Regions from separate parts of the Nitrosomonas cryotolerans ATCC 49181 genome, predicted to be linked through region 1. Evidence: riboswitches for the same ligand, from Rfam matches in the RefSeq annotation. Region 1 holds a riboswitch; the other holds the start of a gene.
What was found. Region 1 has a riboswitch for cobalamin ahead of btuB (TonB-dependent vitamin B12 receptor). Riboswitches for the same ligand answer to the same signal wherever they lie in the genome.

Region 1 (15,956 bases):
CCTACGCCTGTCTAACGCACAATCAAGGCAGAACGCAGCAGGTTCGCCGTTACTTGCCCACTGGTGTTACGTACATAATCCGTCATAATCGGAATAAACTGGCCCACCATCTCTGGCGCAAGATTGAGCTGCTGAAATGAGGTCGCTAGAGAAGCTGCGCTATTTAGGGTAGTACCAGCACCACCAATCATTGAGGAAACATGCTCACCCAAGCCTGGAATTGGACTCTGCATAACGGGCGCAGCGCCCAGCATCGCACTCATTCCTGGTAAGGATTGAGATAGTGTCGAGAAAGCCTGTGGAGTCATACTTGCTTGAGCCACCTGAAAAATCGCACCCGCTCCGCCCAGAGCCTGCTGTTGCGAAATACCCAGCTGCCGTGTAAGAATATCGGTCAAGCCAACCTGTCCTGTAGTTATACCGGTTGTTCCCGATGTAACGATCTGTCGGCCTGCCTGCGCTGTCTGCTCAACCGAAGCCAGACCTCTGTCCACCGATCCCAGAATATCATTACCCCCTCCATTTGACGCACAGCCCATCGTAATCAGGATCAGAGCGACCATACCAAATTCGAAATAATTCCGTTTTTTCATAACCATTCCTTTTTCGACCATCATTCATCATATCGGCCTGATCTTAACAACAATAAAATCAGGCCCCAATCAAACCCAATTCGAATTTGGGCACATATCCTGCGACAACCTTACTTGTGTATGATTCAAGCAGTTGGCGGAAATCAGTATTTTCAGGCGCTGACCTGCTACTGTCAGGTGGACAATTCATAATAAAACGGATTCAACGAGGTAAGGCAACAAGATTTATTCATGAGCACATCCCTATATGTTGATACCAGCATACACCTAGCAGCCCAGCCTGAAAGGAGTGCAACATAAAAGTTGCACTCCTTCTCTCCTAATGACTATCACCCTTACTTCGGTCCACATCAATCGGCGTAACCAGACTACCACGATTACCCCATGCATTCCTGATATAAGAGACTATTTGTGCAATTTCTCCATCACGAAAAATTTGTTGAAAGGGAGGCATTCCATAGGGTCGTGGATTCCCTGTCGTGGCAGGGGGATAGCCGCCATTCAAAACGATCCGAATCGTATTAAGCGGGGAACTCATCGTCACATTTCGGTTACCTGCCAGTGCTGGATAAATATTAGCTACACCTTCTCCGGAAGCGCCATGACAATCCTGACAATGTCGCTCATACAGTTTGCCACCTTTCTGTAGATACATTCGCAAATCTTCCGGTGCGATCTGCGTATTAATAGTGGACATACCACTCGTTTCATTTTTTGCAAGAGATTTAAGATAAACAGCCATTGCGCGAATATCTTGTTGAGACAAGTACTGAAGGCTTTGACGCGTGACTGTTCCCATTGGCCCTGAAAGTACTGCACTCTTTGATATGCCCGTTGCAAGCAATTCAGCGATTTCTTCAATTGACCAGTCATGGCTGCCTGCTTCCAGACGTGAAGTCAACGATGGGGCATACCAATTCGCCCCCATGATTTGCCCGCCCGTCAGAGTCTCATCCCGACTGGCTCCTAATAAATTACGGGAAGTGTGACATGCGTTACAGTGACCCAATCCCTGTACCAGGTAAGCGCCACGATTCCATTCTTCATCTTTAGATCTGTCAGGTTCATAGACCCCTTCTTTGAAATATAATGCCCGCCAGATATACAGAAGTGGTCTGAAGTCATACGGAAAATGAATATCACTCGGCGGATTCAGTTGAGAGATCGGTTGCAACGACCGTAAATAAGCAAAAATCGCATCGGCATCCTGCCGCGTTACTTTGGTATATTCCGTATATGGAAAGGCGGGATAGAGAAGCCGGCCATCACGTGACTTACCCTCATGGAGAGCTTGCCAAAAATCATCTTCATCCCAATCGCCGATACCCGTTCTTTTATCAGGCGTAATATTGGGAGTAACGAAAATTCCAAATGAGGTAGACAATCGACGCCCGCCCGCAAATGGCGGGCTGCCTTTAGCCGTATGGCATCCCATGCAGTTTCCGGCACGCGCAAGATAGGCCCCACGTTCTCGCTGTAGTTCAGGATCAACAGGGCCGGGTTCTTCAGTCAATGTATCGGCTATTACAGGCTTTGTGGCCAGCAACAGTATTAAAAGGATTCCTATAAAAAATAAGATAACAAACGGCCAGTCTCTCGTCACAGACGTAATAATCAAGCGCTTCATTTTATTGCACCTCCATTCTCCATAACAAGACTGCTGCAACGATGCATCAAATCAAGCGAAAGCCCGTTAGCTAAATCTGATTTCCCCAAGACCGGCTGAGTAGCTAACCATTTTGCCAGGGCATTGGTTTCCTCATCAGTCAATCGTTTAGCAATTTCTGACATACAATCAGCTACCTGTCCTCGCATCAATCCACCATTACGCCATCCTCCAAGTTGAGCCGTAATATAAGTGCGAGATAAACCCAACAAACCTGGGATAAAAGGCTCGCGACCCATTAATGTATGGCCATGACAGGCACGACAGGCAGGAATATCCCGCTTTGAATCCCCAGAATGAATAAGATCTTCTGCCAATTTAACTTCCGCAGGTTTCATACTGATTTGCTCCGGGGGCGGATAGGGCAGCTGCAGGGAGGCAAAATAACGGGCTATTTCCAACATATATTCATCTGACATGTTTTCTAGCAACATGGCCATGGGTTCATAGTAACGTCGGCCGTCTCTAAAATTACGTAATTGATTAAAAAGATATCCCTCTGGTTTACCCGCTATTCGAGGATAATAGATATCTTGACTTACTCTGTCTTCATCGCCATGACAGATCGTACACGCCTTAACACGCTCAGTCATCGTATCAGGCACTTCAGCCGATGTAACCCCAGCAGCATTTGCCACGAATGCCATAAGAAAAAACAGGATCGCAATAAAATGCATCATTTAATTATTTCTCCAGATTAATCTATTTCCTATATCTTTTTAATTCTCTGACTGCGTTTATAAGGCAAAATTATTCATTTGCAGCTTCGGATTTTTTCGATGGAAAAATTATATTGGCCGCTTTCGTCCTTTAAGACACCTAGCAAAGAACGGGCACAAATAATTCATAAACATCAAAAACTATAAAACAACTTGAAATACCGGTCAAATTGATACCCGAATCTACTCACCGCTCACATCAGGCTCAGATCAGAACCAATCGCCCCGATTCATTTCTCTACTCAATTACAGCAGCCTGGGAAATGGTTACCGACCGGATATCAGGCAGCCACTCGCACGCATTGATGGATCTCCACAGACAAATACTGGCTATTATCTGTATAACCTAAGCAACTCAAACAATCTGTCATACGTATCATGCCGTCATTTTCTGTGCAATCCTCGTCACATCCTCACCTTAAAAAGGTGCGATTATCAGTTCATTCCCGGATGGCTGGCGATGGCCATCCGCACCGGCCAGTGTACTTGCACCATAAGGCGTGCCACTCGTGATTTCTTTCATACTCAGCAATACCGTACGGAAATAGAACACACCAACACGTAACCATGCCTTGATGAAACAAGGTACTGTAAAAGGGGGTTATCGTGGTTTCCTGCCCGCCATTTCCAAGAATCAATCGTGGATTCATATGAATTCGAGATTTATTTTCGACAATGCATTCGGCACATCCTATTTTCAGGATGACTTGACATACCGTAACTGTTTCTGTAGTTTGCACATCTGTTTCAGGTGTCCTTTTAGCTTATGCTTCAAGGATGAAACGGGAAGCTGGTGCACTCTGACATTAACCAGGGTCATTCCAGCACTGCCCCCGCAACGGTAAATGAGCTAAGGATTTGTATTATGCCACTGTGTTCTTAACACGGGAAGGCACGAATCCGGGAATAATCCCACTCATGAGTCCGGAGACCGGCCTGAAGCCATACTACAGTACAGTATTGCGGCGGGCAATGCACGGGCATGCAAATTGGTTGATCTCCAACCCAGGAAACTCTTTCTGTTGGTTCCTAAGCGCCTCCGCAAAACATCACTCACAACCTGATTATCGCGCGGGTGTGCGCGGAGGAAAAACACAATGCAAAAATGCTGCCTGCCGGCAATAGCTATGCTATGGCTGAGCACAGCCACTGCCTTATTCGCTGAAAACATCGATCGTCAGGAAAAACCGATTACGGTTACGGCGACACGAACAACCCAGACCGCAAATGAAGCACTTGCTGCAATGACCGTTATTTCACGCAAGGATATTGAACGCCAGCAAGCACGCTCCATTCAGGATTTATTACGAGGGGTACCTGGCGTCAATATCATCAATAATGGGGGCATGGGCAAAGCAACGTCTATCAATATGCGCGGCACCGAATCCGATCATGTGCTGGTCCTGATTGATGGGATTAAGGTTGGATCAGCCACATCAGGTACAACTTCATTCCAGAATATACCCATTGATCAAATTGAACGTATCGAAATTGTGCGCGGACCACGTTCAAGTCTGTATGGCTCTGAAGCCATTGGAGGTGTGATCCAGATATTTACCCGTAAGGGTGGCCGCGGGCTCAAACCAAATTTGAGTTTTGGTGGCGGCAGTTATCAAACTTTTAATGGCTCAGTGGGGCTTTCCGGCGGCAATGGTCCTGGCTGGTTTAACCTTAACGCAAGTGGCATGACTACCCGGGGATTTAATTCCTGTACCGGCAAACCCTCGCCGGGTGGCGCGGGCTGTTTCACGAACGAACAATCTGACCGAGATGGTTATCGTAATATAGCCGGCAGCCTGCGCGCAGGTTATCGATTTGAAAATGGACTGGATATTGAAACCAATTTTCTACATTCGGATGGAAAAACTGAATTTGATGGCACCTTTGTCAATAATTCGGAAATCATCCAGCAAGTATTGGGAGGCACTGCGCGCTACTCTCCGATCGATATCTGGCGAATCAGTTTAACTGCCGGTCGTAGTCGCGAGGATTCGGATAATTTCTTTCGTGATGCCCTCGAGAATACCTTTAAAAGCCGATTCAATACGCAACGTGATACCGTTTCCCTGCTAAATGACATCGTCTTTACCCAGACTCAACTGTTAACACTGGGTTTTGACTATCAGAACGATCAGATTAACAGTACTGAAGATTTTGCAATCACCTCACGTAACAATTTTGGCGTTTTTGCACAACATCAGGCATCGCTGGCAGCACATGACTTGCAGTTATCCTTGCGCCACGATGATAATGAACAATTCGGCAGCCGTGTAACCGGCGGGGCCGCCTGGGGGTATGCACTGAATGAAAGACTGCGCTTAACCGCCAGTTTTGGCAGCGCTTACAAAGCGCCCACCTTTAATGAACTTTACTTTCCAAATTTTGGGAATGCCCGTCTTCAACCTGAAGAATCGCGTAGTTACGAGTTAGGCGCCAATGGTCAGACTGACTGGGGAAATTGGTCACTTCATGTTTATGAAACCCACATCGATGACTTAATTGCTTTTGATGCCAGCACCCGTGCACCTGCCAATATCGATCAGGCACGCATTCGTGGCCTGGAAGGCGTACTGAATACGCAGATCAAGGGCTGGCATCTCAATGCCAATCTCACTTTACTGAATCCTGAGAACAATGCATCCGGTGCGAACAACGGCAATACATTACCACGACGTGCCCAGGAATCCATTCGTTTTGATGCTCATCGCGCGATTGGCAAGTTTACGCTGGGCGGGATGCTGCTTGTAGAAGGCGAGCGCTATGACGATCTGGCAAACACACGCAAGCTTGAGAGCTATGTCAAGCTGGATCTACGCGTTGAGTATGCTTTTAATCAGAGCTGGCGCATACAAGGGCGCCTGGAAAATCTATTCGATAAGCATTATGAAACAGCTGCATTTTTCAATCAACCCGGACGAAATTTTTTCGCAACACTACGATATCAACCCTAACCCTCTATAAAGGAACATAATATGTTAGCATTGTCTACGCGGAATCAGATAATGTGTGGTTTTGCACTCATCTTGCTGATCATAATCACGCGGGGTCATCATTTCAATTGGCTGCATAACCTGCCAAGTGCTTCTTGGGCCACATTCTTTCTGGCCGGTCTCTATCTTCGTTCACCCTGGCCATTACCGGGATTCTTTGTACTAACCTGGATTCTGGATTTTACAGCTTATTATGGAGGTAGCGCGAGCGGTTCCTGCCTAACACCCGCCTATCTTTTTCTGCTGCCCGCTTATAGCTCACTGTGGCTGGCCGGACGCTGGTATGCAAATCAATATCAATTTGCATGGCGAACGTTGCTACCATTGTCGCTTAGCCTGGTGATCGGTACGATAATTTGTAAAATATTTTCCAGTGGCGGGTTCTATTTCTTTTCCGGTCGCTTTGAAGAAAAAACCTTCGTTGAATTTGCAGAGAGATTAATGAGATACTTTCCACTTTTCTTTGAATCATTCTTATTCTATATTGGTATTGCAATTATAGTACACGGCATATTTGTATTAGGAAATAAATTATTGAATCCGTATAGCGCTACAATGGAACAATAATATGTACAAATTCGGCTATAAGCAATCACCAACGTATCCCTGCTTTTTGAGAGTGGCCAATATTTTTGGCTTCCCTATGTTATTAATTCCCGCAATCTATAAAGGAGTTACCTATGCTCACATTATCTACCCGAAATCAGGTTACTATTGGCCTCATGCTGGCACTGCTCATGATTATCACGCGCGGTCATCATTTCGCTTCACTGCATAGCCTGCCAGGCGCTTCATGGGTCATATTCTTTCTCGCTGGCGTGTATCTTCGCCCAGTCGGATCATTATTCATATTCTTTGCATTAAGCTGGTGGTTGGACTTTGCTGCTTACACCTGGGGCGGCACTAGTGGCTTTTGTCTCACGCCGGCCTATATCTTTCTGTTACCCGCTTACAGCTCACTGTGGCTGGCTGGACGCTGGTATGCAAATCAACATCAAATGGAATGGCGCACACTCATCCCTTTTTCACTCAGTATTGTGGCAGGTTTAACCTTCTGCGAGCTATTTTCCAGTGGTGGATTCTATTTCTTTTCCGGGCGCTTTGAAGAGACCACTCTGATTGAATTCGGGCAACGTCTGATCGCATACTTCCCGCTTTATATCGAGTCATTCCTATTTTATATTGGCATTGTTGTCGCTATACATACCGCATGCACATTGATACATCATCAATTCAACCCACACAAAACCACGGCCGGATAACGACATGGACAAGCCTGATCGTGAGCAACGCCACCGCCATCGTATGCAGCGTAAAAAAGAAGTGGTGGATAAAGCCATTGCACGTGCAGATAAAGAGCAGGGATTACTGCTGATACTGACAGGTAATGGCAAAGGTAAATCCAGCTCTGCCTTTGGCATGGTTGCCCGTGCCTTGGGTCATGGCATGCAGGCTGGCGTCGCACAATTTATTAAAGGTCGTTCGGATACCGGCGAAGAAGCCTTTTTCCGACGTCAGGATGGCGTAACCTGGCATGTCCTGGGTGAAGGATTCACCTGGGAAACACAAAACCTGGCACGTGATATCGAAACAGCGCAACGCGGCTGGGCGATCGTGCGGGCAATGTTACAGGACCCGTCTCTTCATCTCGTTGTGCTCGATGAATTGACTTATCCGCTTAAGTTTGGCTGGCTGGATTTAACGACCATACTAAATGACCTGAAAAATCGGCCACCTATGCAACATGTCGTTATTACTGGACGCGCCGCTCCTGAAGCACTGTGTGAAGCAGCCGATACCGTAACGGAAATGCAGGACAGCAAGCACGCTTTTAGAGCAGGGATCACAGCGCAAAAAGGAATTGATTTGTGAAGTATTGCCCTGCCCTGTTGGTAGCTGCCCCCGCTTCCGGGCAGGGCAAAACAACGATTACCGCTGCGCTGGCAAGATTACATCGTAATCAGGGTCGACGGGTGCATGTTTTCAAAACGGGGCCGGATTTTCTGGATCCAATGATACTGGAACGCGCATCCGGCAATCCAGTCTATCAACTGGATTTATGGATGGGCGGCCAGTCACATTGTCGACAGCTTTTATATCAGGCGGCCACTCAAGCGGACCTGATTTTGATTGAAGGCGTTATGGGTCTCTATGACGGACAGCCCTCTAGTGCCGATCTCGCCATCCTGTTTAACATTCCGGTAGTAGCCGTCATTGATGCCACCGCCATGGCTCAGACATGGGGTGCTGTCGCACACGGATTAGCAAGCTATCAGGCCGGACTCACTGTTTTCGGTGTATTCGCTAATCAGGTCGCAAGCCCCGCACATATTGCGATGGTGAAAGAAAGTCTGCCATCAAACCTGTCATGGCTGGGCGCATTATCACGCAATGAAAAATTTCCATTACCCAGCCGTCATCTAGGACTGGTTCAAGCAAATGAAATTGACGATATCGATCAGCGTTTAAATGCGCTTGCAGAACACCTTGCTCAAACACCACTGAGTATCTTACCCCCAGCTGTGGGTTTTACTCCGCCTGATATTGCTTTCACTCAACGCACGCTGATTCCACAAACACTTAAGGGCATACGCATTGCGATAGCGCGGGATAAAGCCTTTTCTTTTATTTACCACGCCAATCTGGATTTATTACAGGCAATGGGAGCAGAACTGATATTCTTCTCTCCACTTGCAGACACCATGCTGCCGGAAGTGGATAGTCTCTATTTACCGAGTGGCTATCCCGAGTTGCATCTGCAGGCACTGCAGGATAACACCGCCATGCACCATGCAATTCGTGATCATCACGCGGCCAGCAAACCGATTGTCGCTGAATGTGGTGGCATGCTCTATTTACTGACCACACTCACAAATAGCAAAGGACAAATAGCAAATATGGTTGGTATTCTTCAGGGTCAGGCGGTCATGCAAACTCGCTTGGTTAACCTGGGTCTTCATTCTGCCCCATTCCCAAACGGGGAACTACGGGGTCATACCTTCCATTATTCTCGATTAGAAATATCGGCTGAATGTTCCGCGCTGACTCGGCCAACACGAAAAGAACTCCGATCAGAACCGCTATTTTGCAAGGATAAACTGACTGCCTCATATATCCACTGGTATCTGCCATCAAACCCGACCGTAGCCGCAGGATTATTTTTACCATGAAGAATAATCATCGCTTTAGCAAATCTGCACGCGCAGCCGTTTACCGCGTTATTAAGGAACGACGTGATATGCGCCACTTCCGGCCAGACCCAGTTGATCCGGCCACACTCAATCGTATTCTGGAAGCAGCCCATCATGCCCCCAGTGTCGGTCTAATGCAGCCCTGGCGATTTATACGTATTACTGAGCCCGATCTACGCACAGCCATTACCACACTGGTAGAAGAAGAGCGAATCCAGACCGCCGCCGCATTAGCTGAACGAAGTGATGAATTTATGCGTCTCAAGATAGAGGGTATCCGGGAATGCGGGGAGCTACTGGTTGCGGCATTGAGCGACAAACGTGAACAGCATATTTTTGGCAGACGCACTTTACCTGAGATGGATCTGGCTTCCGTCGCCTGCGCCATTCAGAACCTCTGGCTGGCAGCGCGTGCCGAAGGACTGGGAATGGGTTGGGTTTCTTTGTTTGATCCCGTACAACTTGCCCAGTTGCTGATGATGCCCGCCGGCAGTAAACCGATTGCTATTTTATGCCTCGGACATGTGGAAGCCTTTTATCCTGCACCCATGTTGATACGTGAAAATTGGGCACAAGCACACCCCTTACAAGATTTATTATTTCATAATACCTGGGGTTGCACGCAATCATCAACATAAACAATCGATTCGTTTCATGATGACAATAACCTTGGCTATTTGCATAGCACTGGCACTGGATGCATGGTTAGGCGAACCACGCCGCTTCCATCCGCTGGTTGGATTCGGTCATCTTACGCGCATCATAGAGCAGCATCTTTATCTTGATTCAACTGTACGCGGCCTACTCGCTTTATTGCTATTGCTGATTCCTTTTACTCTGCTCGTCACATGGATACACCGGCTTCCCGGGCATTTTATAATTGATGTGCTCATTCTTTATCTCGCCATCGGCTGGCATAGTCTCAGTATCCACGCCAAAAGAGTACAAAATGCATTATTGGCAGACGATCTGAACGCAGCACGCCATCAGGTGAGCTTAATCCTCAGCCGTGATACAACTACGCTCGATCATACCGCGATAACTCAGGGAACCATTGAATCTGTATTAGAAAATGGCAATGATGCTATTTTTGGCGTCTTATTCTGGTTTGCGGTCGCGGGCGCACCGGGGGCGCTTATTTATCGTCTGGTCAACACATTGGATGCCATGTGGGGCTACCGCAATACCCGTTACCGCCATTTCGGCTGGGCTGCTGCACGCTTTGATGATTTATTGAACTTGATACCAGCACGACTGACTGCTCTCAGTTATGCGTTGACTGGAGAGATACGCAGCGCTTTCATCTGCTGGCAGGCTCAAGGTGCCACGTGGAAAAGCCCTAATGCCGGACCTGTGATGGCTGCAGGCGCGGGCAGCCTTGAAATATCATTAGGTGGCCCCGCTTACTATCACGGTGCGCTCGAATTCCGCCCAATGTTAGGGACAGGACGCATACCCGAACCCGGTGATATCGATCGCGCACTGGGATTAATAAAACGCTCACTTTTGCTCTGGTTATTTGTTTTGTGTATAGGAGAATGGCTTGTCAAGTTTATTATCACAGCCTGATCAACAAGGGATATTACATCACGGTGGCCGCTTGCGAACGGCCGCTATACGGTACGCAATTCCACTTGGAGACTGGCTGGATCTATCCACCGGCATCAACCCTAATGGATGGCCGGTTAAGGCCATGCCAGCATCCATCTGGGCACGACTGCCGGAAGATGAGGATGAGTTAAGCGCCATTGCAGGTTATTACTATGGTACTGATTCGCTCTTACCCGTTGCCGGATCACAGGCAGCCATTCAGGCACTACCGCAATTGCGCAAACCATCACGCGTCAGTGTACTTAATCCAGGCTATGCCGAGCATGCACATGCCTGGCAACGCGCGAATCATAGTGTATCAGCGGTAACACCACAGCAAATTGAAAGCACCCTGGCCGCGACTGATGTGCTGGTTATTATTCATCCCAATAATCCTACAGGTGATACTTTTCCGATGGAAACAATACTTGCCTGGCACGCACATCTTGCCCGTCGCGGCGGCTGGCTGGTGGTAGATGAAGCATTCATTGACGCCACGCCTGAGCACAGTATCGTATCGCGAACCACCTCTCCGGGCCTCATTGTATTACGTTCATTAGGTAAGTTCTTTGGACTGGCGGGTGCACGGGTTGGTTTTGTATGTGCACAGGCTGAGTTGCTATCACAACTCAACGCCTTGCTCGGTCCCTGGACAATCAGCACACCTGCACGCTGGGTTGCCATCCAGGCACTACAGGACGAAACCTGGCAGAAAACGACCCGCCAGTATCTGATTCAACAAAGCCGGCGATTACAAACATTGCTTGCCCAGCATCATCTCTCCCCGGATGGTGGCTGCGCCTTCTTTCAATGGGTGCAGTCACCGGATGCACAATCTATTCACGACAAACTGGCACAGCAGGGCATTCTAACTCGCTGTTTCGAACACCCTTCTAGCCTGCGCTTTGGCTTGCCAAGAACAGAAACTGACTGGCGGCGATTAGATAAGGCACTCGTGAATTTGACTGCTCCCCTCCGTAAACGAAGGGGATTCCCAATTCAACGAATCCAACCCGGACGCACCTAAATGCAAACAGGACTTATAGATTCTCCAAGGGCTGACACCGCCAGTCCAGCGGCCAAAACATTACGCGCTGCGTTGATGTCTCGATCATGGATTGATCCGCATTCCGGACAAGTCCATTCACGCACATTCAAAGGCATCTTGTTTACGGTATGCCCACATCCCGAGCAGCGTTTGCTGCTTGGATACCATCGGTCAATACCTACAAGCTCTCGCCCGTACCACAGCGACTTGTATTCTAATTGCCGCACAAATTCACCCCATCCTGCATCGGAAATTGATTTTGCGAGGCAACGATTTTTCTTCATATTGCTAACAGCTAAAGACTCTACAGCTATCACTTGGTTTTCGTTCACTAGCCGTGTTGAGAGTTTATGTAGAAAGTCTTTACGAGCATCAGCAATTCCTGCATGTAGTCGCGCTACTTTCAGTCTGGCTTTTTGTCTATTGGCCGACCCTTTGCGCTTTTTAGATAGCTTGCGTTGCAGCTTAGCAAGCCTGGTTTCATTCTTTCGTAGCGTGTTAGGAGACGCAATCTTCTCGCCCGTAGAAAGAATAGCGAAGTGCGTTAATCCTAAGTCAATGCCGACTTTGCCGCTAACCCATGGCTTTCGCGCAACAGAGTCGTCGCAAAGCATAGAAACATGGTATCGACCCGCTGAGTCTTTAGAGACTGTTGCAATCGTTAGTTTTGTTGCCTTAGGAAGGGTGCGCGACCATCTGATATTCAGTGGATCTTTCATCTTCGCCAGTTTCAGAGACTTACCGTCCCACTTGAAGGCGCTGGACGTGTATTCAGCCGATTGCTTCTCATGCTTGCTTTTGAATGACGGGTATTTGGCTCGTTTGGCAAAGAAATTACCAAATGCCGTTTGCAGGTGGCGGAGAGATTGCTGCACAGGAACACTGGAAACTTTGTTCAGCCATTCAAATTCAGGCTCTTTTTTTAACTCGGTCAACAAAGAGGAGGTAGCATGATACCCGATTCTTCTTTTCTCGGTATACCAAGCATCAGAACGAACGCGCAACATGCGATTATAGACAAACCGAGCACACCCGAATGTTTGAGCCAGAATAGTTTCTTGCTCAAAAGTTGGGTAAAACCTGAATTTGTATGCGCGCTTAATTTCCATTAACACACTGTAACAGAAATAGGTGAAAAAACAGGCTTTAGTATCAGCGAAGCTGACTCCCTATCCATCCCCGGCCTTAAGACCGGGGTTTTCCGGAAGTTGAGATGATAAATATAACCGGCATGAATACATGAATACCCAGACACTCATGGTCCAGGGCACTACTTCAGATGCTGGCAAAAGTTTACTGGTAACTGCCTTATGTCGCTGGCTAGCCCGACAGAATGTACGTGTTGCACCCTTCAAACCACAGAATATGGCATTAAACAGCGCGGTCAGCGCAGATGGCGGGGAGATTGGTCGTGCTCAAGCGATACAGGCATTCGCTTGCGGCCTGGCGCCACATACCGACATGAATCCTGTGCTACTGAAACCCAATACTGACTCAAGTGCACAGGTTATTATTCACGGTCATGCAATCGGCAATATGAATGCACGCAGTTACCATGATTACAAAACTATCGCACTAAAAGCCGTACTTGAGTCTCATACACGCCTCGCGGCAAACTACGACAAGATTATTGTAGAAGGTGCAGGCTCTCCGGCTGAAATTAATCTGCGCGCTAATGATATTGCCAATATGGGTTTTGCGGAGGCAATCGATTGCCCGGTTATTCTCGTCGCCGATATCGATCGAGGGGGCGTATTTGCGCATCTGATTGGCACACTGGCCCTGTTAAGTGACAGCGAACAAGCTCGAATAAAAGGCTTTGTCATTAATCGGTTCCGAGGCGACATCGCATTACTCAAACCAGGCCTGGACTGGCTGGAACAACATACCGGCAAACCGGTTCTGGGCGTCCTGCCTTATTTACAAGGGCTACATCTGGAAGCAGAAGATGCACTGCCAGCTACTTATAATCCTGACCTCAATCCAACAGAAGCGCTGATGCATATTATTGTGCCTGCCTTGCCACGCATCAGTAATCATACCGACTTTGATCCGTTGCGCCTGCATCCGCAAGTCAATCTGAAATTTATCGGCCCTGGCGAAACAATCCCGCCAGCCGATTTGATTATCTTGCCAGGTTCAAAAAGTGTCTGTGCCGATCTGGACTGGCTATGCCAGCAAGGCTGGGAAACGGCTATTCGGCGACACCTGCGCTACGGTGGAAAGCTAATGGGTATCTGTGGCGGTTTCCAGATGCTCGGAAAACAGATACATGATCCCAATGGTCTCGAAGGGAAAACAGGTGGCCGTACCGGATTTTCATTTTTTGACATGGTTACCAGGCTAGCGCCTGACAAATTACTACGCAATGTACAGGGTACGCTCGCACTTAACGATGCAGCAATGACAGGCTATGAAATTCACGCCGGGATCACTACCTATGATTCATCCTATGAACCCGCTGCTTATTTCGACAACAAATCTGATGGGGCAATCAGTCAGGATGGACTCATTCTGGGTACGTATCTGCACGGATTATTTGAATCGACAGCAGCCTGCAATGCGCTACTCAGTTGGGCCGGATTGGATGGCAATATACAATCGCTCGATTATCATGCAATACGTGAAACGACTATGAATCGATTAGCAGACAGCATCAATCAGCACCTTGATGTTAACCAATTATATCAACTGCTTAATCTAAACAAGGTATCTGCAGAATGAATAAAAAAACCCTCATTCTTGGTGGCGTTCGTTCTGGCAAAAGCCGCCTGGCCGAACGATTGGCAACCGAAAGTCAACTGCCTGTCACTTATATTGCTACTGCCACTGCACTTGACGAAGAAATGCACAAGCGTATTGCATTACATCGTGTACGGCGCCCCGATAATTGGATTGTAATTGAAGAACCGTTACAGCTCGCTTCGGTACTGTATCAGCAAGCTACCAGAGAGCGATGCATTCTCGTCGATTGTCTAACACTCTGGCTAACTAATCTATTAACAGCCCAGGATACATCACAATTTTTATACGAACGCGAGGCCTTGCTCTCAACGATACCCACATTAACAGGCCGAATTATTCTAGTCAGCAACGAAACGAATATGGGCATCACCCCAATGGGAGAACTAAGCCGCCGCTACTGTGATGAAGCCGGGCGATTACATCAGGATCTGGCACAGTGCTGCGAACAAGTTATTCTAACCGTTGCCGGTCTGCCACACATATTAAAAGAGCATCCCCATGAATGAAACAGCTGCAATCGATTGGCTAAATGAGCCTTTCGTCATCCCCAATGCCAAGACCCGGCAAGCTGCTCAAGCACGCCAGGCACAGCTCACCAAACCGTCAGGCTCACTGGGCCGGCTTGAGGATATCGCCATTCATCTTGCCTCGCTTCAAGGCACTCTCCGACCCGACGTAGAGCGCGTTCAGATTACCATATTTGCGGGAGATCATGGCGTTGCGGCCGAGGGAGTATCTGCATTTCCACAAGCAGTCACCTGCGAAATGATCAGGAATTTTGCCAATGGTGGGGCCGCGATTAGCGTCTTGGCTCAAATCCTGGGTGTGCAACTTGAGGTAATCAATATGGGAACAGCACAGGATACCGAAGCGTTTCATAACGTAAGCGATTACCGACTGGGTCCTGGTACGGCTAATTTTATTCATGAGCCTGCAATGACCATAGATCAACTGACTCAAGCACTACAGGCTGGCCGCCATGCTATTGAACGCACCCATTCCATGAACACGCAGCTATTCATTGGCGGTGAAATGGGCATTGCCAACACCACAGCTGCTACCGCCCTAGCCTGCATTCTGCTTGATACTGAAGCTGTCTTACTTGTGGGTCCAGGCACTGGCCTTGACACACACGGTATTGCGCATAAAACAACAATCATTCAGCGTGCACTGGATCTGCACAGCAACCATATTACATCCCCCCTTGAAGCGCTGCGCCGCGTTGGTGGGTTTGAAATCGCAGCTTTAACTGGTGCATACCTCCGTTGCGCCCAATTGGGGATACCCGTGTTGATCGATGGCTTTATTAGCTCTGTTGCAGCATTAACTGCTGAACAATTGCGCCCTGGAATGAAGAATTGGTTATTATTTTCACATACTTCGGCTGAGCCCGGCCATAACCTAATCCTTGACA
Region 2 (15,956 bases), 400 kb from region 1:
AATGCTTTTTATTCGATTCCTGAATTTTTACAGCAGTCAGATTAAAGCTTACGCCATAGGAACACGGGTACGGCTATTGGGAAAAATACGCACCGGTTTCCGGGGTATCGAAATGATTCATCCAAAATGCCGTATCGTCCAGAAAGGCGATCCGCTCGCGAACACGCTGACACCGGTTTGCTCAGTGATAACCGGGGTTTCCCGGAAAACGCTCAGCAAGTTAATCAGGCAAGCGTTGAGTTGCCCCACCCACGAAAATCACCTTTCTGAAACGTTACCCGATGAGATTCTCAAACATTACCGGTTAACCGGTTTTAAAGAGAGCGTTCTGTTGCTACACCATCCTCCGCCAGATGCGTCGGTTCATTTATTGCAGACACGTAGACATCCGGCCTGGTATCGAATTAAATTTGATGAATTACTGGCGCAACAATTATCCATGCGCTTGCATTATCATCAGCGCCGGCGCGGCCATGCCCCGTTATTGTTAAAACAGAACAGACTGACCCGGGCATTATTAGATCTGCTTGGCTATGAGCTGACTTGTGCGCAAAAAAGAACCGTTTCTGAGATCAGTCGCGATTTGGCAACACCCCATCCCATGCAGCGTTTGTTGCAGGGTGATGTGGGGAGTGGCAAGATTGCCGTGGCTGCGCTGGCTGCATTACAGGCGATAGAAAATGAATACCAGGTCGCGTTGATGGCACCTACCGAGGTTCTTGCCGAACAACACTTTCAGAAATTATCCGGCTGGTTTGTGCCTTTGGGTGTGACGGTGGTCTGGCTGGCCAGTAGTCAGAAGAAGAAACAACGCCATGCGGCACTGACTGCGATTGCGACAGGAGAAGCCATGCTTGCGATCGGGACGCACGCCTTATTTCAGGAAACGGTCGTATTTAACCGATTGGGGCTGGTTATTATGGATGAGCAGCATCGTTTTGGTGTCCATCAGCGTCTGGCGTTACGTGGCAAGGGTGCCAAAGCCGATTTTCTACCGCATCAATTGATGATGAGCGCCACACCCATCCCGCGTACACTTTCTATGAGCTATTATGCGGATCTCGATCTATCGGTGATCGATGAGTTGCCGCCGGGAAGGCGTCCTGTGATAACCAAACTGATTGCTGAGAATCGTCGGGATGAAATCATTATGCGCATACGAGCCGCTTGCCGTGAGGGCAGGCAAGCTTATTGGGTCTGTCCGCTGATTGAAGAATCTGAAACACTGCAACTGAAAACGGTCCTGGAAACTTTTGAACGCCTGAATCTGATCTTCCCGGAGTTGAAAACAGGTCTGATACATGGACGGTTGACGATGCAGGAAAAATCCGAGGTCATGGCTCGTTTCAAACAGGGTGAGATTCAGTTATTGATTGCCACGAGCGTCATTGAAGTGGGCGTGGATATTCCCAACGCTTCCCTGATGGTCATTGAGCATGCGGAGCGGATGGGGCTGTCACAGCTACATCAGTTGCGCGGGCGTATCGGACGTGGAGTAGACGCTGGTATTTGTATTTTGCTGTATCAGAAACCATTATCAGAAATGGCGCGCCTGCGACTCAAAATTATTTTTGAACACTCGGATGGTTTTGAGATTGCCCGCCAGGATTTGTGTTTGCGTGGTCCGGGAGAGCTGCTGGGTGCGCGTCAGAGTGGCTTACCCATGCTGCGCTTTGTCGATCTGGAACAGGAAAAAGCATTGCTCAATACGGTTAAAAATGCCGCAGAAGAGATTCTCCGCCATTTTCCTCAGTTTGCTTCGCAGCATATACGGCGCTGGCTGGGAGAAAAGCACTTTTATTTGCGCGTGTAATTTGGGCGCATCCCTGACCGGATTCAGGTGCGCGTCATTGTGACCGCCTGCATTATCTGGTAATTTGAATCAGAAGATACTTTTTTAGGAAAGTGGACGTCAGCTTTTTGTTTTGCTGCTTTATAATCCCCCATTTTGTTTGTTACGATGAATATTCTCCAGCCATCGGCATGGCATCCCGCGTTGATCTCGATTTCTTGCCGTAATCGTAGTTGGTTACAAGACCGTGGTTCGCTGACACGTCGTATACAAGCCCGTTGCAATGATTTTCATGTCAGACCTGTATTCCAGTCACTCGCGAAAGTGTACAAGGATGAATGGACTATCATGGGGCTACGCTATGGTGAACTGGCCATGGTGCGGGAAGTTTATTTGTATTGTGGCGATACGCCCGTGATATTTGCGCATTCGGTCGTGGCCCGGAAAGATTTACGGGGCGCCTGGCGAGGACTCAGCGGACTGGGTAACCGATCACTCGGAACGGTATTGTTTACAAATCCCAGAATAAAGCGTACGCCACTCGAATTTAAAAAGCTGAATGCCGGCCATTTTCTTTTCGTGCGTGCTTGCTCGAAATTACAAAGCAGGCCATCTAATCTATGGGCACGGCGTTCATTGTTTACTTTACAGGGACAATCTATTTTGGTTACGGAAGTCTATCTACCTGCAATTCTGGAATTAACACTGTGATCACAACGAATCGTTTGAAAGTCTACGGGCGCCTGATGCGGCTGGATAAGCCCATTGGTATTTTGCTGCTTTTGTGGCCCATGTTGTGGGGATTATGGCTGGCGGCCGGCGGGTTACCGGATGGACTCGTTCTGGGGATATTCATCATGGGTACAATCCTGATGCGTTCAGCCGGTTGTGTCATCAATGACTATGCTGACAGAAAAATTGACCTGCATGTTGAGCGCACTAAAAATCGGCCTTTTGCAACCGGATCTGTGACGACCCGGGAAGCCTTATTGCTGGCAGCCGGCCTGAGTTTTTGTGCGTTTTTGCTTATTTTGCCATTAAACCAGCTGACAATAATGCTGTCGGTATGTGCCTTATTTCTGGCCGCCAGCTATCCCTTTACCAAGCGGTTTCTTGCCATGCCACAGGCTTATTTAGGGATTGCATTCAGTTTTGGTATTCCCATGGCGTTTGCTGCACAAACGAATGCATTGCCGGTAACAGTCTGGCTGCTGATGATTGCAAACCTGTTTTGGGTGATTGCATATGATACCGAGTATGCCATGGTAGATAAGGCTGATGATCTTAAAATCGGAATTAAGACTTCAGCCATTACTTTTGGGCGTTTTGATGTATGGGGTGTAATGCTGTGCCACTTCATTTTTCTGGGCATGATGGGTATTGTCGGATTACTGATAGAGATGGGTGTCGCCTACTATGCAGGGCTGTCTGTCGCGTTGTGTCTGATTATTTTCCAATATAGTCTGATTCGGAATCGAAACGCTAAACAGTGTTTCCGGGCATTTTTACATAATAACTGGGTGGGAGCGGTCGTGTTTGCCGGTATTGCCCTTGATTTGATCACATAGTTGGATTTGAAATGAAATATAAAGACCTGCGTGACTTTATCGCGCAACTGGAAAAACAAGGTGAGCTTAAACGTGTGACCGCTGAGGTTGATCCTTGCCTGGAGATGACCGAAATCTGTGATCGGATCTTAAAAGCGGGCGGTCCTGCCATTTTATTCGAAAAGCCGAAAGGGCACAGCATACCCGTATTGGGCAACTTATTTGGCACCCCCCAGCGGGTTGCAATGGGTATGGGGCAGGAATCGGTAGCCGCCCTGCGTGAAGTCGGCAAACTATTGGCTTATCTGAAGGAGCCGGACCCACCCAAGGGTTTGAAAGATGCCTGGGACAAGTTTCCGGTGCTCAAACAGGTGCTGAATATGACTCCCAAAGAATTGAGTCGTGCCCCCTGCCAGGAAGTGGTCTGGGAAGGAAAAGACGTTGATCTGAGTCGATTGCCCATTCAGACTTGCTGGCCCGGTGATATTGCGCCATTGATTACCTGGGGCTTAACGGTCACACGGGGCCCGCATAAGACGCGACAAAATTTAGGTATTTACCGGCAGCAAGTCATCGGGCCCAATAAAGTGATTATGCGCTGGCTGGCGCATCGTGGCGGGGCATTGGATTTTCGTGAATTCTGTTTGGCCAATCCGGGTCAACCTTATCCAATATCAGTGGCATTGGGTGCCGATCCCGCAACCATACTGGGTGCCGTAACGCCTGTACCCGATAGTTTAAGCGAATATCAATTTGCGGGATTATTGCGTGGCTCTAAAACTGAAGTGATCCGGTGTATCGGTAATGACCTGCAAGTGCCGGCCAGTGCAGAAATGATATTGGAAGGTGCGATTTATCCTGATGAAACGGCTTTGGAAGGGCCTTATGGCGATCATACCGGCTACTATAATGAACAGGAAACTTTTCCCGTCTTTACCATTGAGCGCATAACCATGCGGCGTGATCCCATTTATCACTCTACCTATACGGGCAAGCCACCGGATGAACCCGCTATTCTGGGTGTCGCTTTGAATGAAGTTTTTGTTCCGCTATTACAAAAGCAATTTCCGGAAATCACCGATTTTTATCTGCCACCGGAAGGCTGTTCCTACCGCATGGCCGTGGTCAGTATGAAAAAGCAATATGCCGGTCATACCAAACGGGTCATGTTTGGAATCTGGAGTTTTCTGCGCCAGTTTATGTATACCAAATTCATCATTGTGACGGATGATGATGTGGATATTCGTGACTGGAAAGAAGTCATCTGGGCCATTACAACGCGCGTTGATCCTGCTCGTGACACTTTAATCGTAGAAAATACCCCGATTGATTATCTGGACTTCGCAAGCCCTGTCTCAGGTCTGGGTGGAAAGATGGGACTGGATGCCACCAACAAATGGCCCGGTGAAACGACACGTGAATGGGGCAGACCCATTGCGATGGATACAGCTATCCAGCAGCGAGTCGATGCGATGTGGAGCGACCTGGGGCTGTGATTATGATCTGAAGGCAGGATGATCCTGTGCATCATACATCTACGAGATTTGTTAAATAACTTAGTCACGAAATGAAAAATATAAGACCGCTGCATAACTGTGTTTTTGAGTTTTTCTGATTACTTGCAGCATTGATGAATCAAACACTTAAAAACCTTGCCCAGTCCGAGATAACCAGTTATGCAGCGGTCTTAATATGAAACTCTTATAAAAATGCAAGTCATCTCATATGACACATTCACATCGCAGGCATGATATATCAGACGAAGTATGGACGGACGCTGCTTAATCTTCCATACACCAGATTTTGACTATAACTCGGAACATTAGGATGATAGGTATAGAAAAACCCGCACTCAGCGAATTTAGAAAGCTACGGATATTTTTTATTTTCTTTCAACAGAAAAATAATATGCTCAGCTATTTTTTGAGCCATTAATGGCGGGACCGCATTTCCTATTTGCTTAGCTTTTGAGTTGAGTGTGCCACAAAACTTATAGTCGCGAGGAAATGTTTGTAAGCAAGCCGCTTCTCTGATTGAAATAGCTCTATCTTGATTAGGATGACCGAATCTTCCATTAGAGTAGCTTATACATCTTGTAGTAAGCGCACTGGCATGTTTACTCCAACTTAAGCGTCCGTATACATCACTGTGGCCTGTATAGTTGTTATGACAGTCAAGCTTTAGATGATCAGGCCAGTCCCTTCTATCACCACCTTCGAGAGTCAATTTTATACGCTCTAAATTAACATCAGATAGTGCAGCGCTTTGATGGTCAGGGTCGTGACTATCTACTTCTCCTGCAGATAAAGGAGGCAAGTTATCAATCCAATCTTTAACAGTAGAATATGGCGTATCAGAGCCTTTCCCGTGAGTAAATGGAGGAAGGGTAACTTTTGTTTTTATAGATGCAATTAAAACAAGCCTATTTCTAATTTGAGGTACACCATATGCAGCGGCAGGTAAAATAGAATAGCCATATTTATAACCAAGATTATCTAGCAGCTGTAAGAAATTAGCAAAAGGACCGTTTTCATTATTTTTTAGTTTCTGTAAGCCAGGAACATTTTCAATCACTACGAAATCGGGCAGCCAAAACTTAACAAATCTAGAGAATTCAGCCAGTAATTCTCTCCTGGGGTCATCATCTTTTTTTTGTTTATTCTGTCTAGAAAATGGTTGGCAAGGTGCGCAACCACAAAACAGTGTGATTGAATCTTTTGGTTCTATATGTTCCTTTAGAAATGATTCTGGAATCTTCTTGATGTCATTAGTGACAACTACTGTATTTGGAAAGTTTTTCTTGAATGTATCAGTTGCATCTTTATCGATGTCCACAGCAAATGTTATTTCAAAGCCAGCTTCTTGCATGCCGACACTGGTGCCACCACAGCCAGAAAAGAAGTCGAACACCTTAACTTTCATAACATCCTCACGTTAAATGTGTTTTTATCCAGTTTGAAATGGGCTCAAGTAGTTTTGGGTCTAGTGTTGTCAGTTTTATCTTTTGCACAATCAAAATATCCTGCGATTTTGCGCTTTTATATGAGGGGAGGCCGAGCGTTTTTTCCGTTAGCTGACTAAAAAGTTTTTTATAATTATGGGGATGAGGAGAAATATGCTCTATTTCTGCAGTTAAATCGTCCTTTTTCATATGTTTCCAGATGAATTCTTCAGGAGTTTTTTCTGGAAGGTAGCCGATGCTACTTTTGGCAAAATTCAGTAGCTTTATGTATGCTTCTCTTTTCTGAATTTCATTTAAACCACTTTTCTTGTTGCTATCAACGGGGGTTTTAGGAGTCGACTTATAAATTTTTTCAACATGACATTCAAGTTTGGATATATTAAGCAAATTTATATCAACATTTTCAAGAACGAAGCCCGGTTCTTGATCGCCATCAAGAAGGAAAATAACATCTTTTCTATCAATATACACGATTGGAGGGATTATAGCAGACTGTAAATAGTTAACTCCACCAGGTAAGTATTCAATCAGTATGCCAGTAGTAGCAACCCCTTCACCAAGAGATTCTAACGCTTTATCTACTAAAGCTTTTGCAAGTTCATCCTCAACATAGCATGTTAATTTCTTATGTGAATTTACCTGAAGGTAATGAAATGCATTGCTTTTTAGCGTTTCATTAATTATGTCGACTTTATTGGTAGTTGGATTTAGAAACAAAGTCTTTATGGCATTTTCTGGTAATTTTTCTATTAGAAAGGGACTATGTGTTCCCAATACCACTTGATGATGGTTAGCTTTTACCATTTCAAAAAGAAAATTCATTACTCGTTCCTGTGCACCCGGGTGTAATGACACTTCAGGTTCATCAAGAATTATAAGTGATTTAGGATTGGAGCTCGTTACTTTGTAAACAAGCATTATCGCTGCAAACTCTCCACTGCCAGCAAAAGCCTCGCTATAGTTCAAATCATCAACTTTTATAATAGCTGAATATCCACCATCCTTATTAAAAAGCTTATGATTTACTAGTCTTATTTCACTATAATTTTTTCCAAGTATTTCACACACTTTGCTAATTTGATTAGAGTTTAATAAGATATTGTTTTGAACTTTTTCTTTTTTACCATTGTACGGCTTATAGCTTGCCAGATCATTTTCAATAACTTTTTTTAATAAAGAGCTTTTAGATCTAATAAAGCACTGTTTTGATTTCCCACTTAAGGTTGTCGACAGATTCCCGTGATAAAGAGCCTTGTCAAAAGCACTTATTTCACTTCTGAAGTCAATAAACACAATGTTTTTATTGATTTTTTTCCATCTAGTTTGTGATCTCCCTTTAGCTGCAAAACTTTCCTCATCTTTATCTTCTGGTAAAGGACTCATGCCGTCACCTTTTAATGGTCTAGACGTTTCCCAGTAATCAGGATTGTTAGGCTTAGTAATGCGAGACTGTATAATTTCAGCGTTGCAATCATAGTGTTCGTTATAAGTCTTATAAATATATCTAGAGCGCTCTACTATTGGATCTATATTAGTTGAAAACCAAAAGTTACTAATACTATAGCCTTCAGGACAGCCAAATAGAGCTCTTAAAACGGAACTTTTATGACAGCCATTCTGGCCGGTTATAGCCGTGATGGGAAAGTCGAATTTAATTTCTATATTTTCGGTTAGGTTTCTATAAAGAGGAAATCTTATAGATCTAATGAATGGTTCAAAGATTTTCTTCTGGTGCATTTCTTCTAATGTAGTAATGTCAGTGCTCATAAAAAACTCAAAATGTGATTAAAATGCTCGGCCGAAATAAATAGGGGATCAAGTCTTGCTATGCTATATACAATGGGGCTGTCATGTAATTCAATTATTTTCACCTTGATGCAAAGATTTACTGTTTTTTTAAGATAGTAGCCTGGATACCGCGTAAACAATGACTAAATAGTGATTACATCTATGAGATTTGTTAAATAATATAGTCACGAAACGAGAAATATGAGGCGCTTATAAAAACGAAAGGATCTCATATGACACATTCACATCGCAGGGACGCCGGTCAGCATTTCTATTATACAAGGTACCACAACGGATTGAACGCAGGCTGATCCTTGATCGAGGAACCTGATGCGGATTATTTGCTGGTAGATCGCGATTATGACAGCAATGCAATGATTGAATAGAAAGAGAAGTAAGAAATAGTAGAGCTAGTCAGAAATGAGTAGGCTATATAGAGCGGTTAAAAGTCGGTTGTAAACAGCCGTTTCACATTTGTAGTCTAAAAAACGTATAATAACCGCAGTTTCTATGGTCTCTTGCCGAGATAATAGGGAATTCGTTTAAACGAAGCTGTCCCCGCAACTGTATGCGTGGAGTTAAGTACCGCAGTGATACTGAATAACCACTGAAGTCTGTCAAACAGATTTTGGGAAGGTTGGTACTTAATGACGATACGTGAGCCAGAAGACCTGCCATAAAAACATTATTTTCTGATTGCCGGGGGGTGCAATCATAGAGGCTCTCCGCTTGACGCTAATTGATAATCAGATTGTCATATGAACGATCTGTCAGCGTTATTCCAGTTCTCTGTCTTCAATCCCCCCGTTTCTCAGTTCTGTTCTTTTCTCATTTGGAACTTACCTGTGACTAAACGATTGCTTTGCGCCTTATTTTTTCTGATAGTAGTTGTGCCTGTTCACGCAGCCACTATTGTCGCCATTGTTTCACCTCAGAATGCACCTGATGTTGTCAGTGGTGCACATACTTTTCTGCAACAGAATTCAAATATTACGATACAGGTACGTACTACTGAGCAATGGCTTGATCTTGATCCTGGTGAGCAACGACAGTTATTGCAATCGGCTGAACTGGTATTTGCTGGCGGTGTATTTGGTAATGTAGCGACATTGCTGAGCAGTTCTTTGCAGCAAAATATGGTTGATAATTTTGTTGCTGTACATAGTGATCGTCAGTTAGTAACCGCCTCACAGATACGTGGTAAACAATTACTGGTTAGTGCTGATATTGAGGCACTTATGCAAAACCCCGATCCTGATCAAGATGCTGATAAGTGGCTCGAATCCCGCTTAGAAAAATTTCCTCAGCAACACGATTGGTTGCTGTCACGTTTGTTTTGGTTGGGGCGCAGCAGTGCCAATATGCAGGGTTTATTCGCTCATCTCAATCATTTGCAGAACAATTCAGAAACAAAAGGCAGGCCGCATCTGGTGGCGCCTATCCGGGCCTATTATCGCGATGCGTTTTATCGGTTAGATCAATTCGATTTCTCGCAGAAATCATCCTGGGTGGTACTGCTGGATTATGAAATGGGTGATCGGCCTGGTGAGAAAAAATTACTGGATGAGTTGTGTGGTTTATTAGAACAAGCATCAACTGGGTGCATGTCGGTACTGGCTGGCTGGGGGACGGCCAGTGTACTTGCTATGCAAACACTGGTTGATCAGAGCAGCCGCATTCGCGCGTTAATATCATTGCAGAATTTTGTTGTCGGTGGTGGCGAAGGTCGTGAGCGGGTCACTGAACAATTTGAGGCTTTGAATGTGCCCGTAATTAAGGCGATCCGACTCAGCAGTAATACCGAGACGGATTGGTTGTTATCGGAAGAAGGACTCAGTTGGGACTCCGTGCATTATCGTGTTGCTATGCCTGAATTACAAGGCGTTACGCAGCCGATGGTGGTTGCTGCTTTGGGTGATGCGAGCATCGACCGTCTGACAGGTGCGAAACTTGCCTTATCACAAACCATTCCGTCTCAAGTCAAGCTGCTGGGGCAACGGGTCAATCGGTGGCTGACACTGCAGACCAAGGCCAACAAGGATAAAAAACTGGCGATTGTCTATTACAACCATCCACCGGGCCGCCATAATATTGGCGCAGACAACTTAAATGTTCCCGAATCTTTATTTGAAATACTAACCGCGCTGCAGGCAGAAGGTTATGACACGGGCACGCTACCTGCCAGCTCGGATGAATTGCTTGATTTATTGCAACTGAATGGCGTCAATCTGCCCGAAGACGGAAAAGCACTGGCCGATATGGCGACCAGAGTGCAGGTGGTGAATAAGCAGCAGTATCAGCAATGGTTTGCAACGCTACCTATAACGCTACAGCAGGAAATGGTTCATGGTCCGCTGGGATATCTACACAGTACATTGCAACGGGCTGTGCAACTGGAAGATAAAACCATTAGCCAGCGGTTGATGGCGCGTGTTATCAAGAATCTTTACCATGCACTGGATGGCGTAGACCACCCTGCGCGTGAACGCGTATTGAAATTACTTGATCAACTGGATGCAGTCTATGCCAATGATGATGTTAATCACATTGATTGGCATCATGCAGCGGAACTGGTTGATGCCATCACTACACAAGGTGTAGAAGGCATTCGTGGCTGGGGTGATGCGCCCGGCTATGTCATGGTGCATGACGGCAAGATTGTTTTGCCCGGGATTCAGTTTGGCAATATCTTTGTGGGGCCCCAACCACCGCGTGGCTGGGAGATCAATGAGGAGCTGCTGCATGCCAACCTATCATTCCCACCGCCGCATCAGTACATGGCGTTTTATCAATGGTTGAATCAGGCTTTCGGCGCGGATGCAGTCATTCACCTGGGGCGGCATTCCACATATGAGTTTTTACCGCGTCATCGCGTTGGCATGAGTGAGGAAGACTATCCGAGTGCCATATTAGGTGATCTGCCCAGTATTTATCCTTACATTGTAGATGGCGTGGGTGAAGGGATACAAGCCAAGCGCCGCGGCTTAGCGGTCATTATTGATCATCTAACGCCGCCGCTTGAGAGTACTGAACTGTATGACAGCTTATTGGCGCTACGCCAGCTGGTGGAAAGCTATGAAGCTGCGCCCTTTAATGCAGAAGCGATACGTCAGCGCGCCATCAGTGATATCAAACGTGTCATTGATGAGTTAAATTTAAAGGAAGAATTGATTGCCAACATGTCCGACGAGCTGGATGTTCGCGGTATTACTGAATTTGATCAGATTGATGATGAATTATTGGTGCATGAGGTCGGGCACTATTTGACCATACTGCAAGAAGATTTCATGCCATTAGGTTTACATGTTTTTGGGCGTGATTGGTCTAGTGATGCAGTAGCAACCATGCTGCGGTCTATGAGCCAGAATAAACCTGCGGGCAGTGATTGGGCGCAATTGTTACGCGCATCGCCAAAAGCAGAAATACAAGCATTATTGGCCGCGCTTGGCGGTCAATATGTCTTGGCTGGTCAAGGTAATGACCCGATTCGAACTCCCGAAGCTTTGCCAACAGGGCGTAATTTTTATGCATTGGACGGTAGTCTGATTCCATCACAGCTGGGTTATCAGATCGGTGTTGAGTTGGCGGCCAAAGCCCGTGCTGCTACTGTCATAAGCACTTATCAGGCGGAAGATGCGGAAGCGGATGCTATTGTACTTTGGGCATCTGATGTGGTGCGCGACGAAGGTGCCATGATTGCATTTGGTTTTGACATGCTCGGTGTGCGGCCAATATGGAATAGCAGGGGAATTTTTAAAGGGCTGGAGCGCCTTGATTTAACCAATCTAATTGATACCGGGCCGCAGGGCAAAAAAACGCCTCGTCTGCGGCGTGATACCTTGTTTACTACCTCAGGATTATTTCGTGACCTCTACGGTGCACAATTGGTTTGGTTAGAACGTGCCGTACTGATGGCGCTGGATGCTTCTTCCGATCTGATTCGTGAACAATATCCTGCTTTAACCTACGCATTAAACAGCGCTCTGGCACCACTCGATCATATTGCTCAGCCCGGCCGCGAACCACTGGTTATTAACCGCGTTGCCGCGCGTTGGATTGCGGATGCCCGCGCTGCTTTAAATGCGGGAATTAAGCCCGCGCAAGCTGGGCGCGAAGCGACTTACCGCGTGTTTGGTGCGCCGCCTGGTTCCTACGGTGCGGGTGTTAATCGTATGGTTGAACGTTCGGGTTCCTGGCAGGATAGGGGCCAAATAGCCAAAACATATATTGATCGTATGGGCCATGCCTATGGCATCGATTTACACGGTGATGCGACTCAAGATTTATTTCGCCAACGCCTGGATACGGTTGCTAATACCTATTTAGGGCGTGCCAGTAACCTGTATGGTTTGCTCGACAATAATGATTCTTTTGATTATCTGGGCGGATTGAGTCTCGCTGTGGAAACAGTGACAGGCCAGGTACCCAATAATTTTATCCTGTCACATACAGATAGCCATAATTTAAAAATCGAACCGCTGCAAACCGCATTATTAACAGAACTACGTGGTCGTTTTTTTAATCCCCAGTGGCTCAAGCCGCTCATCGATGAAGGTTATGCCGGTGCCAGAACCATGGGCAGCGAATTCCTTGAGTACCTTTGGGGCTGGCAGGTCACCAATCCTGGTGTGGTTAAGAGCTGGGTTTGGGATGAAGTCAAGCAGGTTTATATTGATGACAAATTAAATCTGGGTTTGGATCAATTTCTGCAACAGGGCCACAACGTACATGTAAAAACTAATATGCTGGCTTTGATGTTGGTCGCGGCCCAAAAGGATTTCTGGGATGCTGATCAGCAAACGCTCGAACAGATTGCTGAACAATTTGTCGCTCTTGTTCTGGCGCATGGTCTGCCCGGCAGTGGCCATACCACACAAGATCACCCAATTTACCAATGGTTGCAGGGGTATACCGCGACAGATCAGTATACGCAGCTACAAGCCTTATTGCAGGCAACCAAAGTGACGCCAGAAGTCGTCGATACGCCAATCATGATTACTGAAATCACGGTGGAGGGCGATACGACTGAAACACCTGCGGACTCACAGTCTGAGCATGATGCCGAGCAAGATACCGCATCACCTGATCATATTTTGCTTTATGCCTTATCAGTAATGCTCATTTTATTATTAATGATTGGCTGGTTACGCGGGGCAAGATTGCCAGCAGCCAATATCACAAGCAAGAGAGACTAATTCGATGTTTAGCTCAAGTTCAATTGGCATTATGCACAATCTGGTTGGTTATTTATTGACGCCCGTGATTTGGATATTATTATTGCTCTCAGCGCTTGCAATAGTTGAAATTGGCATGGCATTTTCTGAACGTTTCAAAGCAATTCCTGCCTGGGTGTCCAGCGGCGATATGATCGGACTAGAGCGCTTAGCCATGCATCGTATCGAGCGCAGTGATTTTCTGGCGCGGATCGCACCCATGCTGGGATTAATGGGCACTCTGATACCGCTAGGTCCTGGATTAGCTGCCTTGGGATCAGGCGAATTAAGCATTCTGACAACAGCCATGAGTGTAGCTTTTGACACGACCGTCCTGGGGTTGTTGGTGGGTATTATCGGATTTGTGCTGGGCCGAGTTCGACGCCGTTGGTACGATGAAGCCTTGCGTTGTATGGAGGCTCAAAATGCTTGTGGTGGCATTCATGGCTAGGCGCTGGCAACACGACCGTTTTAATTCAGGTGATGAGGAGCCACTTGGACCGATGGCCAATTTACTGGATTTGATGCTGGTATTTGCCTGCGGACTCATTGCCACTTTGATAGCAATGAGCAGTCAGTTGGAAGAACACTTTCAAACATCGCAGAAAACGGCCGGCCAGTCCAATACCCAGGTGATTAAAACCGGTAGTGAGCTACCCAAATTACCTACTGAAGCTCAGGGCGGCACAGATGGGCTTGAATCAGTTGGGCAAGTTTATCGTGACCTTAAAACGGGCAAATTGATTCTGATCGGCAAATAGTCTTCTTGAATCAAAGCCGTTCTGTATGTTTATTTCCGGATTTTTCTGCAAACTTGATTAACTATTTAATAGGCTAAAAATCAGCCCTTAATCCAGCAACAAGGACTCTTCCTGGTAATGGTGCAAAACATGAATTGTAGTCAGATTGGTCGAGACTTTTGAAAAATCGCTCACCAGAAGTTTTTGGCTATTGATTATAAAGGGCTCATTTTTCAACTATTGGAGTTTTGCAAAGGTCTCATTTAATATTGCTTTTTTAAAATGATATGATGTAACATATCAAATATTAAGTGCTTTAGGTCTATTTATATGCCAACAAATCTGATTCAGAATACGCTCGTTGATCGTTTACCCGTGACTGTGTTGTCCGGTTTTCTAGGCGCGGGGAAAACAACTGTACTTAATCACATTCTTAATAATCAGCAAGGAAAACGAGTTGCGGTCATCGTGAATGATATGAGTGAGATCAATATCGATGCATCAATTATTGAGCAGGAAATTTCATTCAATCGTTCCGAAGAAAAACTGATTGAAATGAGTAATGGTTGTATTTGCTGTACTTTGCGCGAGGATCTACTGGTTGAAGTACGCAAACTTGCCGCCGAAGGAAAATTTGATTATCTGGTGATTGAATCTACCGGAATATCGGAGCCACTACCGATTGCAGAAACATTCACTTTTGCAGATGAGGAGGGCATCAGCTTATCAGATATTGCACGATTGGATACCATGGTAACTGTAGTTGATGCGGTCAATTTCCTTAAAGATTTTGAAGAAGCAAGAATGCTTCAGGAAACTGAGGAAAGCCTGGGAGAAGGCGATGAACGTAGCGTTGCAGATCTATTGACCGATCAAGTTGAATTTAGCGATGTCATTTTGATTAACAAGATAGATTTGATCATGCAGCAGGAGCTAACCCGGTTGCACGGTATTTTAAGCTGTCTCAATACGCAGGCAGAAATCATAGCGATTAAGAATGGTCAGGTTGATTTATCCAAGCTATTGAATACTCAAAAATTTAATTTTGAGCAAGCTCAGCAAGCACCTGGTTGGCTGAAGGAGTTACGTGGAGAACATATTCCGGAAACGGAAGAATATGGAATCAGCAGCTTTGTCTACACCGCAAGGAAACCATTTCACCCGCAGAAATTCTATGATTTTCTACACCATGAATGGCCGACAGGTAAATTACTTCGCTCGAAAGGGTATTTTTGGCTCGCGACCCGGCCAGATTGTGCAGGGCAGTGGAATCAGGCTGGTGGCATTGCAGGCTACAGCTATAGCGGTATGTTTTGGAAAGCTGTACCAAAAAAACAATGGCCTACCGATAAAGAATATTTGGCATCTATTGCAGCGAAGTGGATTGAACCATTTGGGGATAAGCGGCAGGAATTGGTTTTTATTGGCCAGAATCTTAACCAAGAAGCAGTCTGTCAATGGTTGGATGAATGTTTGTTGACCGATGCAGAACTGCTTGCTGGAAAGGAATACTGGACTACCTTGGAAGATCCTTTTCCTGCTTGGGATGATGTTTGATATGCAAACATATCTAACGAATAATTATTTATTGAACCCAGTGCCGCCTACGCAAAGTACTTCTGTTATCGGTCATGCGCCTGAAGTGCTGACGCAGATCTATGATACACAGGTCAATATGTGCATTTTGAAACGCGCTATTGCGCCTGTCGTTAGAACGTATGTGGCGTATTTACAGCAAGAACATGTTGATTTCCAGTTGACGCGGCGGGTCAGTGTTCAGAGCGTGATTGCTGTGTTAATGGGATCATTGCCTGCGCATTCAATGCGCGTTAGCTTTATCGAAGATGTTGCAATGGCAATTGATATGTTTTCCTGTCTTTTCGAGCTTGATCAAGTAGGCTTACGGTTGCTGGT

Region 2: it holds a riboswitch for cobalamin, as region 1 does, so the genes downstream of both, BUQ89_RS06325 (cobaltochelatase subunit CobN) here and btuB (TonB-dependent vitamin B12 receptor) in region 1, are expected to answer to the same signal.

Annotation. Positions count from the first base shown of each region.
Region 1 is NZ_FSRO01000001.1:1,001,570-1,017,525, reverse strand. It holds gene BUQ89_RS04495 (DUF2780 domain-containing protein) at 12-593, opposite strand; gene BUQ89_RS04490 (c-type cytochrome) at 913-2,220, opposite strand; gene BUQ89_RS04485 (c-type cytochrome) at 2,217-2,939, opposite strand; cobalamin riboswitch at 3,712-3,932, shown strand; gene btuB (TonB-dependent vitamin B12 receptor) at 4,076-5,929, shown strand; gene BUQ89_RS04475 (hypothetical protein) at 5,951-6,535, shown strand; gene BUQ89_RS04470 (hypothetical protein) at 6,649-7,230, shown strand; gene cobO (cob(I)yrinic acid a,c-diamide adenosyltransferase) at 7,235-7,840, shown strand; gene BUQ89_RS04460 (cobyrinic acid a,c-diamide synthase CobB) at 7,837-9,138, shown strand; gene bluB (5,6-dimethylbenzimidazole synthase) at 9,135-9,797, shown strand; gene cbiB (adenosylcobinamide-phosphate synthase CbiB) at 9,814-10,728, shown strand; gene cobD (threonine-phosphate decarboxylase CobD) at 10,703-11,776, shown strand; gene tnpB (IS200/IS605 family element RNA-guided endonuclease TnpB) at 11,773-12,906, opposite strand; gene BUQ89_RS04435 (cobyric acid synthase) at 13,037-14,521, shown strand; gene cobU (bifunctional adenosylcobinamide kinase/adenosylcobinamide-phosphate guanylyltransferase) at 14,518-15,048, shown strand; gene cobT (nicotinate-nucleotide--dimethylbenzimidazole phosphoribosyltransferase) at 15,041-15,956, shown strand, end outside.
Region 2 is NZ_FSRO01000001.1:1,402,096-1,418,051, forward strand. It holds gene recG (ATP-dependent DNA helicase RecG) at 1-1,813, shown strand, start outside; gene BUQ89_RS06300 (chorismate--pyruvate lyase family protein) at 1,961-2,503, shown strand; gene ubiA (4-hydroxybenzoate octaprenyltransferase) at 2,500-3,360, shown strand; gene ubiD (4-hydroxy-3-polyprenylbenzoate decarboxylase) at 3,372-4,835, shown strand; gene BUQ89_RS06315 (DNA cytosine methyltransferase) at 5,209-6,261, opposite strand; gene BUQ89_RS06320 (AAA family ATPase) at 6,269-8,068, opposite strand; cobalamin riboswitch at 8,584-8,782, shown strand; gene BUQ89_RS06325 (cobaltochelatase subunit CobN) at 8,935-13,284, shown strand; gene BUQ89_RS06330 (MotA/TolQ/ExbB proton channel family protein) at 13,289-13,753, shown strand; gene BUQ89_RS06335 (DUF2149 domain-containing protein) at 13,746-14,063, shown strand; gene zigA (zinc metallochaperone GTPase ZigA) at 14,373-15,599, shown strand; gene BUQ89_RS06345 (DUF1826 domain-containing protein) at 15,601-15,956, shown strand, end outside.